Regions from separate parts of the Massilia sp. LC238 genome, predicted to be linked through region 1. Evidence: predicted binding sites of a transcription regulator. Region 1 holds the regulator's gene; the other holds the start of a gene.
The links. The regulator sigma-54, encoded in region 1, starts transcription at its own class of promoters, with help from an activator protein. The targets are predictions, from matches to a motif close to TGGCANGNAANCTGCTTT.
Positions count from the first base shown of each region.

Region 2: the regulator sigma-54 is predicted to act here: its motif matches at 4,151-4,168, upstream of FG94_RS10250 (PEP-CTERM sorting domain-containing protein).

Region 1 covers NZ_JNNN01000030.1:168,625-175,836, reverse strand. Annotated here, with positions in the region: gene lptC (LPS export ABC transporter periplasmic protein LptC) at 4-606, shown strand; gene lptA (lipopolysaccharide transport periplasmic protein LptA) at 637-1,194, shown strand; gene lptB (LPS export ABC transporter ATP-binding protein) at 1,203-1,982, shown strand; gene FG94_RS06740 (RNA polymerase factor sigma-54) at 1,998-3,473, shown strand; gene hpf (ribosome hibernation-promoting factor, HPF/YfiA family) at 3,531-3,884, shown strand; gene FG94_RS06730 (enoyl-CoA hydratase/isomerase family protein) at 4,028-5,113, shown strand; gene rapZ (RNase adapter RapZ) at 5,267-6,145, opposite strand; gene hprK (HPr(Ser) kinase/phosphatase) at 6,184-7,119, opposite strand; gene FG94_RS06715 (PTS sugar transporter subunit IIA) at 7,162-7,212, opposite strand, start outside.
Region 2 covers NZ_JNNN01000038.1:180,101-187,312, reverse strand. Annotated here, with positions in the region: gene FG94_RS10270 (ABC transporter permease) at 1-267, shown strand, start outside; gene FG94_RS10265 (ABC transporter ATP-binding protein) at 260-982, shown strand; gene FG94_RS10260 (metallophosphoesterase) at 979-1,812, opposite strand; gene FG94_RS10255 (S8 family serine peptidase) at 1,912-3,702, opposite strand; cyclic di-GMP riboswitch class I at 3,797-3,882, opposite strand; gene FG94_RS10250 (PEP-CTERM sorting domain-containing protein) at 4,295-5,053, shown strand; gene FG94_RS10245 (adenylyltransferase/cytidyltransferase family protein) at 5,092-5,565, opposite strand; gene FG94_RS10240 (PilT/PilU family type 4a pilus ATPase) at 5,580-6,767, opposite strand; gene FG94_RS10235 (hydrogen peroxide-inducible genes activator) at 6,912-7,212, shown strand, end outside.

The sequences.
Region 1 (7,212 bases):
GACATGGTCACCTACAAGCGCACCGCCCACCGCTGGAAGCTCCTGACGATCATGATGATCGCGACCTTCTGCGCCTTCGGCAGCTTCTGGCTGGTGCAGGTGATGGAGCAGGAGGACGCCGGCGCCCGCCTCGGCGGGCCGGGGGACGAGCCGGACTACATCGTCGAGAACTTCTCCTTCGTGCGCATGACGGAAGAGGGCAAGCCGAGCTACGTGGTGTCGGGCAAGCGCCTGGCGCATACGCCGCTGAACGACGTGTCCCAGGTCGAGGCGCCGGTGATGCAGGGCATGACGCCCGGCCGGCCGCGCATGACCATCGTCGCCAACCGCGCCCAGCTCTACCATGAAGAGCACCGCGTCGAACTGCTCGGCAACGTCGACATCCAGCGCCCGGCCACGCCGACCAGCGAAGCGCTGCGCGTGCAGACGCAGGCGCTGACCGTGCTGCCCGACGAAGAAATCCTCAAGACCGACCGGCCGATCGAGATGCAGCTGGGGGCCGCCACCGTGACCGGCACCGGCATGGTGGCCAACAACGCGACCCAGAAGCTGCACCTGGCCAGCCGCGGCCAGATCGTCTATCCGCCACGCGCGCAGCGGCAGTAGCGCCGCGTCAACCCAGGACAAAGCAAGAACATGAAAAAAATCATCGCTGCCGTATTCCTCAGCCTGGCCGCCTTCGGCGCCTCGGCCGAGCGTGCCGATTCGCTCAAGCAGGCCGTGATCAACTTCGATTCCCTCGACGTCGACGAGGTCACGCAGACCCGCATCCTGACCGGCAACGTCGTGCTCACGCGCGGCACCCTGGTGCTGAAATCCGACCGCGCCCTGGTGAAGGAAACGCCGGAGGGCTACATGAGCGTGACCCTGACCGCCAACAACGGCAAGCTGGCGACTTTCCGCCAGAAACGCGACGGCGGTCCCGACCTGTGGGTCGAAGGCCAGGCCCAGCGCATCGAATACGACGAGCGCGCCGAACTGGTCAAGCTGTTCACCAGCGCCGAAGTGCGCGAGCTGGAGGGCGGCCGCATGACCAACGAGATCAAGGGTCCCTTCATCTCCTACGACAACCGCCGCGAGGTCGCGCAGGTGCGCAACGATCCTACCGGCCAGAGCAAGGTGGGCGGCGGCCGCGGCACCCTGATCATCGCGCCGCGCCGTACCACGGCGCCAGCCGAAGGTGCGAAGCAATGACGGCAGCCATGAGCGCAAGTACCGACGCAGCGGCGACCGCGGTCGAAGGCTGCAGCACCCTGATCGTCAAGGGCCTGCAGAAGAGCTACGGCAAGCGCCTGGTGGTGCGCGACGTGTCGCTGCAGGTCGAGTGCGGCGAAGTGGTGGGTCTGCTCGGCCCCAACGGCGCCGGCAAGACCACCTCCTTCTACATGATCGTCGGCCTGGTGCCCTCGGACGCCGGCACCATCGACATCAACGGCACCGACATCTCGAGCCTGCCGATCCACCGCCGTGCGGTGCTGGGCCTGTCCTACCTGCCGCAGGAAGCCTCGGTGTTCCGCAAGCTGACGGTGGAGGAGAACATCCGCGCCGTGCTGGAGCTGCAGCGCGTGGACGGCAAGCCGCTCACCCGCGACCAGATCAGCGAGCGCCTCGACACCCTGCTGGCCGAACTGCAGATCGAGAAGCTGCGCGAGAACCCGGCGCTGTCGCTGTCGGGCGGCGAACGGCGCCGCGTCGAGATCGCGCGCGCGCTCGCGACCAACCCGCGCTTCGTGCTGCTCGACGAACCCTTCGCCGGCGTCGACCCGATCGCGGTGATCGAGATCCAGCGCATCGTGCGCTTCCTGAAGGAGCGCAACATCGGCGTCCTGATCACCGACCACAACGTGCGCGAGACGCTCGGCATCTGCGACCGCGCCTACATCATCAACCAGGGGGCGGTGCTGGCCTCGGGCCGCCCTGACGACATCATCGCCAACGAATCCGTGCGGCGCGTGTACCTCGGCGAGCACTTCAGGATGTAATCAAGAGCACCAGGCATGAAACAGTCTCTCCAGCTACGCACTTCGCAGCACCTGGCGCTCACGCCGCAGCTGCAGCAGTCGATCCGCCTGCTGCAGCTCTCCACGCTCGAACTGCACCAGGAGATCGAGCAGATCCTGCACGACAACCCGCTGCTCGAACGGCTCGACGATCCGCTCGACCGCTCGGTGCGGCTGCTGGCGGACGGCGCGATCAATACCGCGCCGGCGAATGGCGAAGCGCCGGCGCCCCAGCCGGGGCAGGAAGGGCAGGAGGGCGCGAAGGCCGAGCCCGAGGGCGCGGACGGCGAAGACCATGGGGAGCGTGGCGATGCCGATGCGGATTGGGGCGGCGAAGGCGGCGGCGCGCGCAGCGGCGACGACGAGGACGGCCGTCCGCAGCTGGAAGCCGACGGCATCACGCTGCGCGAGCACCTGACGGAACAGATCCGCCTGAGCTGCTGCAGCCTGCGCGACCGCGCGCTGGCCGAGCTGGTGATCGATGCGCTCGACGACAACGGCTACCTGGAAGAGCCGCTCGACGACATCCATGCGCGCCTGCCGGCAGAACTCGAGATCGAGATGGACGAGCTGCGCTGCGCGCTGGCGCTGGTGCAGAGCCTGGACCCGGTGGGCGTGGGCGCGCGCAGCGCGGCCGAATGCCTGGCCCTGCAGATCCGCCGCATGCCGGGCGTGCCCCTGGTGACGCGGCGCCTCGCCTTGAAGATCGTCGAAGGCTACCTGACCTGGTTCGCGCAGCGCGAATACACCAAGCTGAAAAAGGCGCTCGACTGCGACGACGAAGACCTGCGCGAAGTGCAGGCCGTGGTCCGCCAATGCAATCCACATCCCGGCGCGGCCTTCGGCTCGGGCACGTCCGACTACGTGGTGCCGGACGTGATCGTGCGCCGCGCCAAGGACGGCTGGGCCGTCTCGCTGAACCCGGAAGTGATGCCGAAGCTGCGCGTGAACAGCCTGTACGCGAACCTGCTCAAGCAGGGCAAAAGCGAAAGCCAGATGGGCGCGCAGCTGCAGGAAGCCAAGTGGCTCATCAAGAACATGCGCCAGCGCTTCGACACGATCCTGCGTGTTGCCGAGGCAATCGTCGAGCGCCAGCGCAACTTTTTCAGCCACGGCGCGGTTGCCATGCGCCCTCTTGTTTTGCGTGAGATAGCTGATACACTAGGCCTACACGAGAGCACGATCTCGCGTGTAACCACGCAGAAATACATGCTGACCCCGCACGGCATGTTCGAGCTGAAGTACTTCTTCGGAAGCCACGTCGCCACCGAAGCGGGGGGAGAAGCCTCCTCGACGGCGATCCGCGCGCTTATTGCGCAATTGACAGGAGCAGAAGACCCTAGGAATCCTCTATCCGACAGCAAGATCGCGGAGATGCTCGGGGAACAAGGTATGGTCATTGCGCGCCGGACGGTTGCCAAATACCGCGAAGCGCTCAAGATTCCTCCCGTCAGCCTCCGTAAATCCCTGTAAAGCACTGCCCACTCTCACCTTGTGGCGCGGGCAGGGCACCTTCCCAAAGGAGTGTGTATGAACCTCACAATCAGCGGCCACCATCTCGAAGTCACACCCGCCATCCGTGAATACGTTCAGAATAAGCTCGAGCGCATCACCCGCCATTTCGACCACGTGATCGACACCCACGTGTTCCTCGCCATCGATAACCTCACTGAAAAAGAAAAACGGCAAAAGGCCGAGATCAACCTACAGGTATCGGGCAAGATTCTGCATGTGGCGAGTGCTGCGCAAGATCTGTATGCGGCCATCGACACCTTGATGGACAGGTTGGACAGGCAGGTTCTGAAACACAAATCCATGCTGCAAAATCATAATCACGTGGCGCACAAGCGCCTTCCGGACAACGGAGAAGCCGCTGCCGCGTAACTATTACGGGTAGCCGCAAAACACAGCAAGGGCGTCTGAGGGGACGCCCTTTTTGCTTTTGTACAATACCTGTTACTTTTCTACGCTTCCGTTTGTACAAATGTTCTGTAGAATGCATGTCTTTTCGATCACAGAATACCATCATGACCGATACCGTCCTGACCCGCGTTGCCAACCGCACCGGCGTCATCACGCTCGACCGGCCGAAGGCGCTGAACTCCCTCTCGCTCGACATGGTGCGCGCCCTGAGCGCCATCTTGCTGGAATGGAAGGATGACGCGGGCATCGACGCGGTGGTCATCACCAGCAGCAGCGAGAAGGCCTTGTGCGCCGGCGGCGATATCCGCTTCTTCCATGAGATGGGCCACGTCGGCCCGATGGGCGGCAGCGCGCTGCTGGAAGACTTCTTCACCGAAGAATACGCACTGAACCACCTGATCCACTTCTACCCGAAGTCCTACGTCGCCGTGATGGATGGCGTGGTGATGGGCGGCGGCATGGGCATCGCCCAGGGCGGACCTGGCTGCGGCCTGCGCATCGTGACCGACCGCACCAAGATGGCGATGCCCGAGGTGAACATCGGCCTGTTCCCGGACGTCGGCGGCAGCCACTTCCTGTCGCATGCGCCGGGCCAGCTGGGCCAGTACCTGGGCCTGACCGGCCTGACCATCGGCGCGGCAGATGCGCTGTACGTGGGGCTGGCGGACGTGTACGTGCCGGGGGCGGAACTGGCCGGTTTGATGGCGCTGGTCGACACGACCCCGGGCGCGCAGCTGCCGGCGGCGATCCGCAGCTATGCGGCGCAATTCGCGGGCCAACTGGGGCCGAGCGAACTGCAGGCGCAGCGCGGCGTGATCGATGCGCACTTCGGCGCCGCCAGCGTGGCGATGATCATGGCTTCGCTGGGTCGTGACGAGAACCCGTTCGCGCAGAAGGCGCTGAAGGCGATGCGCCAGCGCTCGCCCCTGATGATGTGCGTGACCCACGAACTGCTGCTGCGCGGCGCCTCGCTGGACGTGGCGGACTGCCTGCGCATGGAGCGCAACCTGGTGCGCCGCAATTTCGAGCATGGCGAAGTGCTGGAAGGCGTGCGGGCGCTGGTGATCGACAAGGACAACCAGCCGAAGTGGAATCCGCCGACGCTGGAGGACGTGAAGCCCGAGATGGTGGCGCGCTTCTTCGAGCCGGTGTGGCCGGAGTATGCGCACCCGCTGCGCCACCTCACCTGAGACCTGTTTTTCGTAGGGTGGGCGGGTCTCCCGCCCACGCGGCGATAGTTAACGGTGAATGAGCCGAGCTGGCAAATCTGATGCTAGTTGAACGCGTGGGCGGGGAACCCGCCCACGCTACGATTCGCGGCAGAGCAACAGCCGCGGGCCGTATCACCCCGCAGCGTGCTTCGGCTGCTCGCGGTGACGAATGATCACCCGCTCTGTCTGCCCAAAGTAGGCCCCCAGCCTTTCCGCCATGTAGACCGAACGGTGCTGCCCGCCGGTACAGCCCACCGCCACGGTGAGATAGGACCGGCTGTCCGTCTTGAACGAGGGCAGCCACTTTGCAACAAAAGCGCGGATATCTTCCAGCATCGCCACTGCGCTCGGCTGGGCGTCGAGGAAGGCGATCACCGGCGCGTCCTTGCCCGTGAGCGGGCGCAGCGCCAGGTCGTAGTAGGGGTTGGGAACCGCACGCACGTCGAATACGAAGTCGGCATCCAGCGGCACGCCCACCTTGAAGGCGAAGGATTCGAAGAACAGGGTCAGCGGGGCATGCTCGAGGTCGGCCAGTTCCTTGACCCAGGCGCGCAGCTTGTTGGCGGACAGTTCCGAAGTGTCGATCACGTGGCCCAGGTTCTCGATCGCCGACAGGCGCTCGCGTTCCTCGGCGATGCATTCGATCAGGGTGCGGCGCGAGGCCGGATTCTCGCCCGGGCGCAGCTCGTGCGACAGCGGGTGGCTGCGCCGCGTCTCGGAGAAACGCGCCACCAGCGAGTGCGTGCTCGAGGTCAGGAACATCACCTTGACGTTGTGGCCTTCCTCTTTCAGGTGGCGCACGCTCACCGGCAGTTCGACCAGCGATTCGGCACTGCGCGCATCGACCGCGACGGCGATTTTCTCCGTGCCTTTTTCACTGACCGCATACACCAGGGCCGGCAGCAGGGCCGGCGGCAGGTTGTCGACGCAGTAGTAGCCTGCGTCTTCCATGACATTCAGGGCAACCGACTTGCCCGAGCCGGAAATACCGGTAATGAGGACGATGTGCATGCTTGGGATGATACCCCAAATGGCGAAGTGATCGTACCTCAGTCGCCGCTCATGGCCTGGCGCTGGCGCTCCATGAATTCCTGCAGCGTATCGATGCCGCGCAGCTGCAGGATGGTGTTGCGCACGGCAGCCTCGAGCAGCACCGCGATGTTGCGGCCGGCCGCCACCGGAATGACCACCTTGCGGATCGGCAGGCCCAGCACGTCCTCGGTCGGGTGGTGGAAAGGCAGGCGCTCGACCTCTTCGTCGAGCGCGCCGCGCTTGACCAGGTGGACGATGAGCTTGAGGCGCATCTTGCGGCGCACCGCGGTCTCACCAAAGATCGCCTTGATGTCCAGGAGGCCCAGGCCGCGCACTTCCAGCAGGTTCTGCAGCAGCGGCGGGCAGCGGCCTTCGATCATGTTCGGCGCGATGCGCGAGAATTCCACCGCGTCGTCGGCCACCAGGCCATGCGAACGCGAGATCAGTTCCAGGCCCAGCTCGCTCTTGCCCAGGCCCGAGTCGCCGGTGATCAGGACGCCCACGCCCAGCACGTCCATGAACACGCCGTGCATGATGACGCGCTGCGCCAGCTTCTTGGACAGATATACGCGCAGGAAGTCGATCACCTGCGCCGCCGGCAGCGGGGTCGAGAACAGGGGGATGTTCTGCTCGTCGCAGATGGCGAGGATGTCGGGCGGGGTTTCCAGACCCTGGGCGATGATCAGGGCCGGCGGACCACCACCGATCAGCTCGCCGATCACGTGGGTGCGCGAGCTGGATTTCAGGCGGTGGTAATAGTTCAGTTCCTGGTGTCCAAAGACCTGGATGCGGCCCGGGTGGATCAGGTTCAGGTGGCCGACCTGGTCGGCGGCCGAGGCCGCGTCGCCCGCGATCTGCCGCTCGCCGCCTGGGAAACCCGCGAACCAGCCCAACTGGAGGCTGTCGCGGTTGTCATCGTACAAACGCTGGATGGTCAGCGGAGTCTGCAGCATGGGCATATCGTTCCGTACGCGGCGAATTGCCGCGTAGACAGTTTAGCCCAAAGCTTGCAGGCTTGGCTGCCAGTTGATGATGCGTTCGTGGAC
Region 2 (7,212 bases), on a different contig from region 1:
GGCATCACGCGCGGGCGGATGCTGCGCGTGTTCCTGGTGCAGGGCGCCCTCCTCGGGCTGGCCGGTTCGCTGCTGGGCGGCGCCGCCGGCTACGCCCTGGTGGGCGCGTTCAATACCTTCGGGCCGAAGCTGTTCACCATCCCGCTCGATCCCACGCTGCTGGCGGGCGCGGCGGCGCTGGCGACCGTGACCGGGATCGTGTCGGCGGCGGTGCCGGCGCGGCGAGCGGCGGCCCTCGATCCGGTGGAGGCGATTCGCCATGTCTGAACGCGATTCCGGGCGCGACGCCGGCCAGGAAGTGCTGCGCCTGGACGGCCTGCGCAAGAGCTACAACGTCGGCAAGCCGACCGAAGTCGAGGTGCTGCACGGTATCGACCTGCGCCTGGAGCGGCGCGACTTCGCCGCCCTGGTGGGCGCCTCGGGGTCCGGCAAGAGCACGCTGCTCAACCTGATCGGCCTGCTCGACCGGCCCACCGCGGGCGAGCTGTTCCTGCTCGGCGAGCCGACCAGCGCCATGGACGACGCCCGCCGCACTGCCCTGCGCGGCGGCAGCATCGGCTTCGTGTTCCAGTTCCACCACCTGATCCAGGCCTTCACCGCGCTGGAAAACGTGCTGATGCCGCTGATGGCAGTGGGCGGCAAGCCGACCCGCGCGCAGGCCGATCACGCGCGCGCCCTGCTGGAGCAGGTGGGACTGGCGGGCATGGAAGCACGCAAGCCCGACCAGTTGTCGGGCGGCCAGCAACAGCGCGTGGCGGTGGCGCGCGCCCTGGTGACCCGTCCGGCCCTGCTGCTGGCGGACGAACCGACCGGCAACCTCGACAGCAAATCCGCCGCCGAAGTGTTCCAGCTGTTCCGCCGTTTCAACCGCGAGTTCGGTTGCGCGGTACTCTTGGTGACGCACGACCCGCGCCTGTCGGAGCAATGCGACCGCACCATCACCCTGGTGGACGGCCGCATCGAGAGCGACAGGATCGCCTAGGCCTGTTTTTCGGCCAGCATGGCCGCCACCATGGGCTGCGTGCCCGCATCCCAGCGCGCCAGCAAGCGCTGCGGGCAGCGGGCGAAAAACGTCGCCAGGGCGCCGTCTTCCCAGCGGTGCAGCGCGAAGGCCGGCTCGCCCTGCTCCACCAGCGCCCGTCCGTCCGGCTGCCCGGCCGCCATGGGCGAGAAAGCCAGGCTCAGGTCCGAGGACGAGGACGGACAGGTCACGACCTGGCGGCCGCGCCAGGGAAACATGCCGGCCAGGTGAACGTGGCCGGTGCAGATGCCCGCGACCTGCGCGCCCTGCAGCGCGGCGTCGAGGCGGGCGATCCAGTCCTGGCCCGGCCCCGGGTCGATCCAGGGGATGCCGACGTCGACGGGCGGATGGTGCAGGAAGACCAGCAACGGCGCACCCCGGCTGTCCTGCACGGCCTGGCGCAGCCAGGCGGCGCGCGCCTCGCAGAAGGCGCCGCCGTGGCGGCCCTGCTCGAGGCTGTCGAGGACCACGACCTCCAGTCCGCCGAACTCGGCGCGGCCCTGCACGAAACCGTCCGCGTCGTGGCTCTCGCCGAACACGGCGCGGAAATGCCCACGATGGTCGTGGTTGCCCAGCGCGAAACGCAGCGGACGCGGCCAGCGCGCCAACGCCCCCTGCAGGTGCCGGTAGCTCTCGGGCGCGCCGTCGTCGGCCAGGTCGCCGCTCAGGACCAGCAATCCGGGCTGCGGCTGCAGGGACAGGAGGTGATCCAGCACCCTGTTGAAACGCGCCAGGTTTGGATGGCCGGGGTCCGCGTGCAGGTGCAGGTCGGTGACTTGGGCGATCAGCATGCGGACTCCTGTCTGTCTAAGATCCGACAATCTTGCCACGAAATGAAAAACGCCCGGGTCGATGCACCGGGCGCTGGAAGGACAAGCGACGATCGACGCTCAGCGGATCGCCACGCTCACGCTCGCGCTGCCGATGTTGCCGGCGGCATCGCGCACCACCGCCTTGAGCGTGTGGGTTCCCACCGCCAGCTTGCGGGTGTTCCAGGTGTACGACAGGCTGCCGCCGCTGCCCTGCGCCACCACGACATTATTCACCAGCAGTTGCTGGGACAGCGCCGCGGCGCCCAGGTTGTCGCTCGCGCTCACGCTGACCTTGACGTTGCCCGAGACCGCGCCGGCCACCGGATTGAGGATGCTGACCGTCGGCGCGGTGGTATCCGCGCTCGAGGCTGGCACCGTGGTGGCGTTGGCGACGTTGACGGCCACGCTGGCCGAGCGGCCGGCATTGCCGGCGGCGTCGTAGGCGACGGCGACCAGGTTGGCCATCCCGTTCGGCACGCCAGCCGAATTCCAACTGAAGCCGTAGGGCGCGCTGGTGTCGCTGGCCACCGTGGTGCCGTTGACCTGCAGGTCGACGCGCGTCACGCCGACATTGTCGCTGGCGCTGGCATCGACGGCCACCAGGCCGGAGACCGTGCTGCTGCCGAGCGGGGCCTGGATGGCGACGCTGGGCGCGCTGCTGTCCACGACCGGGGCGGCGGCCAGTGCGGCCTGCACCGCGGCGGCGGCATTGACCCGGCCATGGCCGAAGTAGTTGTCGCGGCCGACCGCGCCCAGGTCCACGGCCGTCGAGTAGAGCAGGCTTTCGATGCGGCTGTTGGAGACGGTCGGCGCGGCGGCCATCATCAGCGCGGCCACGCCGGCGGCCACCGGGCTCGCATACGAGGTGCCGTTGACGGCGGCGTAGCTGTTGCCCATGCGGGTGGTCCAGATGCCGCTGCCGGGTGCGGTCAGCGTCACGAAGCTGCCGTAGCTCGACCAGCTGGCGCGGTTGTCGTTGCTGTCGGTGGCGCCGACCACGATCATGGCGCTGTTGGGAGCATAGCCCTGGTCGGTGCCGGTGTTACCGGACGAAACGAAGACCAGGCCGCCCTTCGACTTCATGTAGTTCGCCGCGCTGGTCACCGAGGAGCTGGTGGTCACGCCGCCGTAGCTGACGTTGGCGACGCGGGCGCCGTTGTCGGCGGCGTAGATCAGACCGCTGGCGACGGTGCTGTAGGCGGCATAGCAGCCGCCGTCGGTGGCTTTCTTGTAGGCGACACGCACCGGCATGATGCGCGCGCGCCCGGCGATCCCGGCCACGCCGATGGCATTGTCGTTGACCGCCGCCGCGGCGCCCGCGACCGAGGTACCGTGGCCGCAGACGTCGGCCAGGTTGGTGTTCGCATCGTAGACGTTGTAGCCGCCGACGAGGTTCGGCGCCAGGTCCGGATGGGCGGCGTCGATGCCCGAATCGAGGATCGCGATCGTCACGCCGCTGCCCTGCGCCAGATCCCAGGCGGCGTTGGCGCCGATCTTGCCGACGTGCCAAGCGCTGCCGATGTAGGGGTCGTTCACCGCGAGCGTGCTCAGCACCAGACGATCCTGCTCGGCCGATTTCACGTGCGGATTGTTCTTCAGGCGCGCCAGCACGGCCTTTTCGGAGGCATTGGCCGGCAGGTCGACGATGTAGATGCCGCTCTGGCCGAGCTTGTAGCGCTTGTGGCCGGGCGTCTCGATCATCTTGCCGAGCGCATCGGTCGTGACGCCGTCGCGGACTTCGACCAGCATCCGGCCCTTGACCAGCAGCTCATCGACGGGTTGTGCGGCGACGGCGGAAAAGGCGGCGCTGGCGCCGAGCACGGCAAGCGCCAGGGCGCGCAGTGCGAATGGGGTATGAATGAAGCTCATGGCATTTCCTGTTAAGTGTTCTCAACAGGACTGCCGCATGAACGGCACGCCTCCACACCGGACCGCACGGCGGAGTCCGGGAAGCGTACTTGCGTCTGGCAGTCCTGCCGTCATGGAGCTTGCGCTCGGTAGACCGTGACTTTGCGTCCCGTGCTTTCGCGCGGTTTGCCTTTTTCAGAAACCAAATGTTATTACCCTTGATTCCTAAACGCAACTAAATTTACTACTCTTCGTAAACTTTTCTTTCGAGAAAGGTCAAGCTGATCAGAACTTTCAGAAATATTAAACACTTAACATGTTGATTTCATTTACATAAATTATTTCCATTAAGATATTTTTTTACCGACATGTACATTCATACCAATATTGTCGATGAATTTGACAGTGACGGCCTCCCCGCCATAGTAAATACACACAAGTGTTTGATTTCAATGCGCTTTGTAACTCCTGGTATGAATCATGCATGAACACTACTGCCTCTGAAGAATGATCATTATTAATTACCAACTGAAACTTCAGAGGATGCCAAAACTAATAGAAATTAGTTCTTTAGGGGTTTAAATTTTGGGAAAGCTTCCCTGAAAGGAATTTTATGAAACTCAAGACTTGTCAGTGGCCGCTTGCTGCAGTACTGCTTGGGGTCTTGTCAACACCTAGTCATGCCTCACTTGTTTCAGCCGGCAACGTCACCGATTCCGGGTCCGGGATCGGTAATGTGAACACTGTGTTGACCCTGAAGAACGACAACCGTAAAAACCTGCCTGGCGGGGTCGACAACCCTAACTATGGAAAGTCGTCGGGTTCGGTGTTTCGCGACACCGATGGGACTGACGGCACGACCGGCGACGTCCAGGCCAATGGGAACTCCAACGTGCTCGCCTCGACCTGGTCTTTCAGCCAATTGAACGTCACCCAGACCAGTCAACTGTATTTCATCTTCAACCCTGTCGAACCTGGTGGAGACAGTATCAGGCTCGAGTCACTGGTCCTGACCATCTATTCCGACGGTGGAGCGTCTCTATGGAATTCAGGCGCCTTCGCACCGATCACCTTCGAGGAATCAGTAGAGGGTGAGAATACTGACGCTGGCACGGGCAAGTCGGGCTATGCCTTCAAGCTCGATGCTGCCCAGGCCCTGGCTTCACAGGACTTCTGGGCTTCTTCCAACCGGATCGGCCTCGCAGCATCCTTGTCCAGCGCGAACGGCGGCCACGACACCTTCTTCGTGCAAGTTCTCCCCGATGATGGCGAAGGCGGCGGCAGCGAAGTGCCGGAACCCGGTAGTATCGTACTGCTGGGCCTGGGCATGGCAGGCATGACGGCACTGCGTCGCCGTCAACGCAAGGCCTGAGCCGCTTGTACCCGGGCAGCCAGCCCTGCCCGGATTACTCAGCCTCTGATCTTGGCCACCAGCTTGGTCGTCGAGCGGTCATGCTCGAAATCGACCGCCATCGCCCGCCCGCCATAGGCCAGCACCGCCTGCCCTTCCGGAATCTTCGTCATGTCGTAGTCGCCACCCTTGGCATAGATGTCCGGGCGGCTTTCGAGCACCACCTCGAGCGCGGTGTCCTCGTCGAAGTCCACCACCAGGCTCACCGATTCCAGTGCCGCTAGCACCGCCATGCGGTCCGCCAGGGTGTTGTGCGGGCGGTCGTCGCCCTTGCCGAGGCGCTTGACCGAGGCGTCGGTGTTGGCGGCCACCACCAGCGAGCCCCCCAGTTCGCGCGCCTGTGCCAGGTAGGTCACGTGGCCGCGGTGCAGGATGTCGAATACGCCGTTGGTCAGCACCACCGGCTTCGGCAGTTGGGCGATACGCTGCGCCAGCTCGGCGCGCGTGCAGATCTTGTTCTCGAATGCAGGCATAAGGCTTGTAAAAATCAGGTGGTAGTGGGTGCGTCGTCTTCCGGTTCTTCCTCGATCGCCATGGACAGCTCGGTGGACCTGGCGCCGGCACCAATCGGTCCCTTGCGCTCGCCCGAGAGCTTGATCTGCAGGCGCAGGCCGTTGGCCGAGTCGGCGTTGCGGATCGCTTCATCGTAGCCGATGTAGCCCTTGTTATAGAGTTCGTACAAGGCCTGGTCGAAGGTGCACATGCCGAGTTCGCGCGACTTGTGCATGATCTCCTTGATGTTCTGGAAGTTCCCTTTCAGGATCATCTCGCCGATGGTCGGGGTGTTCAGCAGGATCTCGATGGCCGCCTTGCGGCCCTTGCCGTCCTCCGTGCGGATCAGGCGTTGCGAGACCACCGCGCGCAAATTGGACGACAGGTCCATCAGGAGCTGGTTGCGGCGCTCTTCCGGGAAGAAGTTGATGATGCGGTCCAGGGTCTGGTTGGCATTGTTCGCGTGCAGGGTGCCCAGGCACAGGTGACCGGTCTCGGCGAAGGCGATCGCGTGTTCCATGGTCTCGGTGTCGCGGATCTCGCCGATCAGGATCACGTCCGGCGCTTGGCGCAGCGTGTTCTTCAGGGCGTTGTGCCAGGAATGGGTGTCCACGCCCACCTCGCGGTGCGTGACCAGGCAGTTCTTGTTCTTGTGGACGTACTCCACCGGGTCTTCCACGGTGATGATGTGGCCGGCAGAGTTGCTGTTGCGGTAGTCGATCATCGCCGCCAGCGTGGTGGACTTGCCGGAACCGGTGCCGCCGACCACCAGCACCAGGCCGCGCTTGGTCATGACGACGTCCTTCAGCACGTCCGGCAGGTCGAGCTTCTCGAAGTTCGGGATCTCGGAGGCGATCGTGCGCACCACCATGCCCACGCTCTGCTGCTGCACGAAGACGTTGACGCGGAAGCGGCACACGCCGGGGAGCGAGATCGCGAAGTTGCACTCCATCTCGGCTTCGAATTCAAGACGCTGGCGCTCGTTCATCAGGGACAGGGCCAGCGCGCGCGTGACCTCGCCGGACAGGCGCTGCTGGCTCAGGGGCTTCATCGCGCCCTGGTGCTTCATGCTGGGCGGGAAATCGCTGGAGATGAACAGGTCGGAGCCGCCCTGGTGATGCATGACCGTCAGCAGCTTGTGGATGTAGGCCTGGGCTTCCGCCGGACCGAAGGTGGACGACATGGGTACCTCGCGTAAACGCAGGCGGAAATCCTGCCCGGCAATTATATCGACTATGATGAGGGGGTGATGAAATCCTGGCTGACTAAATGCCAACATTGTGTCAGGATAAACGGCATACCAGCCGTGACATCGTGGAAAAAACCTATGACACTGACCGAGCTGAAATACATCGTCGCCGTGGCGCGCGCCAAACACTTCGGGCATGCCGCCGAAGCCTGCTTCGTCGCCCAACCCACCCTCTCCGTCGCCATCAAGAAACTCGAGGACGAGCTCGGAGTGACGCTGTTCGAGCGCGGTGGTTCCGAAGTCTCCGTCACGCCGCTGGGCGCGCAGATCGTGGCCCAGGCCGAACGCGTGCTGGAGCAGACCGCTGCCATCAAGGAACTGGCGAAACAGAACAAGGATCCGCTGGCCGGGCCGCTGCGCCTGGGCGTGATCTACACCA